Regions from separate parts of the Anoxybacillus andreesenii genome, predicted to be linked through region 1. Evidence: riboswitches for the same ligand, from Rfam matches in the RefSeq annotation. Region 1 holds a riboswitch; the other holds the start of a gene.
What was found. Region 1 has a riboswitch for lysine ahead of J2S07_RS18150 (aspartate kinase). Riboswitches for the same ligand answer to the same signal wherever they lie in the genome.
Positions count from the first base shown of each region.

Region 2: another riboswitch for lysine. It lies ahead of J2S07_RS03590 (transporter substrate-binding domain-containing protein); the one in region 1 lies ahead of J2S07_RS18150 (aspartate kinase).

Region 1 covers NZ_JAUSTU010000025.1:19,058-21,263, forward strand. Annotated here, with positions in the region: gene J2S07_RS18150 (aspartate kinase) at 1-954, opposite strand, end outside; lysine riboswitch at 1,306-1,485, opposite strand; gene uvrC (excinuclease ABC subunit UvrC) at 1,555-2,206, opposite strand, start outside.
Region 2 covers NZ_JAUSTU010000002.1:333,807-336,012, reverse strand. Annotated here, with positions in the region: gene J2S07_RS03595 (S8 family serine peptidase) at 1-621, shown strand, start outside; lysine riboswitch at 866-1,050, shown strand; gene J2S07_RS03590 (transporter substrate-binding domain-containing protein) at 1,160-1,999, shown strand; gene J2S07_RS03585 (amino acid ABC transporter permease) at 2,071-2,206, shown strand, end outside.

The sequences.
Region 1 (2,206 bases):
TAATGTGTCGTTTAAATCCTTGGAATGAATAGAAAAAGATAAGTCTGTTGTATCTCTATCGGTCCTGCTTTGGATGATAATATCCACATTCAAATGATTGTTCGCAAGCGTCGTAAAAATGGTTGACAGGCTTGCTCGCTGATTTTTCAATCCTAATACGGTCACTCTTGTGATGTTGTCCTCAAAAGCGATCCCTCTTACGACTAGATTCTGTTCCATTCTTCCTTCCTCCTCAATGATCGTTCCCGATTCGGCTTCCATACTCGAACGTACTTCCAATGGAATTTGATAGTTCTTTGCAAATTCAACCGCCCTTGGATGGATAACCCCAGCTCCGAGATTGGCAAGCTCAAGCATCTCATCATAGGAGATGGATAATAATTTTCTTGCTGTCTTTACATAGCGAGGATCCGTTGTATATACACCAGTAACATCTGTGTAAATATCACATTTTTCTGCCTTCAGTCCTGCGGCAAGTGCGACTGCCGTAGTATCCGAGCCTCCTCTTCCCAAGGTCGTAATCTCTCCGTCCTTTGTTGCACCTTGAAAGCCAGCAACTACGACAATTTTTCCTTCCTTTAACTCGTTTGCTATTCGATTTGTGTGAATATCCATGATACGTGCATTTCCGAAGATCGCTTCTGTTTCCATTCCAGCTTGCCAGCCCGTTAAGGAGATCGCTGGATAGCCCTTTTCCAGTAGTGCCATTGTTAATAACGATATTGTAACCTGCTCTCCTGTTGTAAGCAGCATATCCATTTCTCTTTTGCTCGGTTTAGAAGTGATTCTTTCTGCCAAAGAAACGAGCTCATCGGTTGTTTTTCCCATGGCAGATACGACAACCACCACATCGTTTCCACGTGCTTTCTCTTCAATAACCCTATTTGCAACGTTCAAAATTTTTTCTGGGCTACCTACAGAGGTTCCACCAAATTTTTGCACGATTAAAGCCATTTAGTCCCCCTTCTTTCTACTATACTTTTTTCATTGACAATTATGAGTTAACTAAGAGTATTACCAGTGTGCATAGCTACCACCTATTTTTTCCACAGACTGTTTTCGCACGGATTGTTGTTCTGGAATGTCCTTAATACCGGCCATTCCGTTTCATACTAGGCGTGTGATACGCATAGAATGAGCAGCACTTTTCTCGGTTATTTCTACAGATAAACTGCATAAAACATCGTCTTATCTAATTATCTTTTGTTCATAAGCAACAATGTTTGAAAAGAGCATTTCCACAAAAAAAAGCAATGAGATTCTATCCCATTGCTGCGTGAAAAAAGTATCAAAATTTCGAACGCATCATTAGATAGCTCTCCAAGACGATCTAGTCTTGACAATCCTGCACTTATTCAATGCAGAACCAGCAAAAAAAGGGATGAGACTTTCTTCACTTCGGCGGTCCACCCCTTTCAAGTCTTTTCTCAGAAACTCATCCTTCTCCAAGACTCTACTATTAGCGTCCGCACCTCTACCTTCACTTACTTACGTTAAAGTGATAACGATATAAAGTTTTAAAAATTATAGCATAGGCTCGTCAGGAATACAATGTCATTCCTGCAATTTGTTAAACAATGCTTCTGCCGTATGGATTGGGATTCCAAGCTCCCGAAATTGATCCACCGAGGCTTCCTTCATTTTTTTCACGGAGCCAAATTCCTTTAACAGCTGCTTCTTGCGTTTCTCCCCAATTCCTGGAATGTCATCCAAAATGGATTGAAAGGCGGTCTTACCCCGCAACTGCCGATGAAACGTAATCGCAAAGCGGTGAACCTCGTCCTGAATGCGCTGCAGCAAATAAAACTCCTGACTGTTCCTTCCGAGAGGAATCACTTCGAGAGGATTGCCGAATAAAAGCTGTGAGGTTCGATGTTTTTCGTCCTTTACTAATCCAGACAGCGGAATATCCAGACCGAGCTCATTCTCCAATATATCACGAACCGCCTCCACATGCCCTTTTCCTCCATCAATCATAATCAGATCCGGAAGCGGTAATCCTTCCTTTAATACTCTGGAATAACGCCTTCGAACAACCTCCCGCATCGATTCATAATCATCCGGACCTTTCACAGACTTAATCTTGTATTTACGATATTCTCTTTTGGCTGGCTTGCCATCAATGAAAACAACGAGCGCAGATACTGGATCGGTCCCTTGGATATTAGAGTTATCGAATGCTTCGATTCGGTGAGGTGTATAAATG
Region 2 (2,206 bases), on a different contig from region 1:
GGAAGTCATTCTTTTGGAAAGTTTGTGAAGGCTAACGGGAAGCAGGTTGAAAAGCAAGGCTTTGAAATTAAGAACCTGTCAAAAGAAAGAAAGACCTATAGCTTCGATGTGGAGTTTGAAGGAAATCCAGATGGAATTAAGGTGATGCTAAGTAACAACTTAAAGGTAAATGCAGGGAAATCCCAGATGGTGAACTTTAATGTTCAGGTAGACTCCTCAAAATTAAACCCTGGTTATTATGAGGGGATGATCCTTGTAAATGACGGGAAACAAGAAATTTCCGTTCCGACTATCCTATTTGTCGGAGAACCAGATTATCCTCGCGTATCCGGTGCATTTATGGATAAGGCCCCTAATGGCTACTATATAGGCTCCTATTTACCGGGTGGAGCGGAGGTGTTAGAGTATGATCTCTATGCTCTTGCACCAGGAAATACAATAGGTGGATATGTAGATACATTAGGTTCATTTACAAATATTCCATCCCCAATCCATGAATTCGAGTGGGATGGTACCGTACAAAATGGTATCCCTCTACCTAACGGAGACTGGGTACTGGCTGTATATGTGGAAAGGTTGGGTGTTACGGAATACAAGGCTTTTCTCGTAACGAAAGAATAATATAGAAAAAAATCGGGGAAAGAAACGGTCTAGAGTGGTCACACTTTGAGACTGGATTCTTTCCCTTTTCAGTCCGCAGTTTCTTATTTAATATAAGTCAATAAACTCAGCGAATTTTGAAAATGCATTAAAAAGGAAATAATATAAGAATAGTATTTTTCTATTCCATGGTTGACAGATTGTGTAGAGGGAGGTAACCTAAATAATATAATTTATGAATTGAATATGTTAACCTCACTTTATTTAGTGAGGTAGAGGCGCGGTATTTAACAGTCTCTAGCGGAGCCCCGAGAACGCTATGATTCTAGAGAGAAGGAAATGTCGCCGAAGTGTGTAATATTCTCAATATTGCATGCTGGGCCTGCAGTTAAGAGCTGCAGGACTGTCTCAGTGAACTTCCCAGGTTTGCTGAGTTGTGCTATCTCATTAAGGGAAAAGAGAGGGACTTTAGGGCAATTATACATGCGACCTGAGTTTGATCTCAGGTCGTTTTTTTGTTGTCTAAAAAAAGAATCAAGAAAAACAGGGGGAAAATGCCATGCGAAAACAAGTTTTATTATTAATAGGATTATTATTCTCAAGTATTATTTTACTTTCTGCTTGTGGGACAAGTGAAGATGGAAATACGTCTGGTTCCGCAAGCGAGGATACATTTAAGGTTGGACTTGAGGCTGGATATGCCCCATTTAACTGGACTCAAAATGATGACGCAAATGGTGGGGTAAAAATTAATGGCACTTCCGAATATGCAGGCGGCTATGATGTCGAAATCGCCAAAAAAATTGCCGAGGGCTTAGGGAAGAAGCTTGTGATTGTGAAAACAGAATGGGATGGGCTCGTACCAGCCTTAACATCTGGAAAAATAGATGCCATTATTGCAGGAATGTCTCCGACTGCGGAACGAAAGGAAACCATCGATTTCTCAGATAACTACTATAATTCAAATCTAGTCATGGTTGTGAAAAAAGGTGGAAAATATGAAGGGGCCACGTCGATTCAGGATTTCAAAGGCGCAAAAGTAACGGCGCAATTAAATACATTCCATTATTCCGTCATTGATCAAATTAAAGGAGTATCAAAAGAGACCGCCATGGATAATTTCCCTGCCATGAGGGTAGCACTTGAATCGGGAATCATAGATGGCTATGTTACAGAACGACCTGAAGCAGTTAGTGCTTCTACAGCGAATGGAAAATTTGCCATGGTTGAATTTAAAGATGGATTTAAGACTTCACCTGACGATACGGCCATTGCTGTGGGAACTAAAAAAGGCAGTGACTTAACAGAGAAAATCAATGAAATCCTGAAGGGAATTTCCGAGAAAGAACGTACCGAAATTATGGATACAGCGATTAAAAATCAACCTGCTGCAAAATAAGCAAACAGCACTAAAGGATAAAGCCGGCTGTATGTCAGAGTACAGTCGGTTTTCTGATTAGGAGGAAGAGCATGAGCTTTGAATGGATCGTAAGAATTGTATCGGAAAATTGGCCAATGTTCCTTCGCGGAGCAGGGATGACGCTCTTTATTGCGTTGATTGGAACCGTTATTGGGGCAGTCATTGGTTTGATGGCAGGGGTCATTC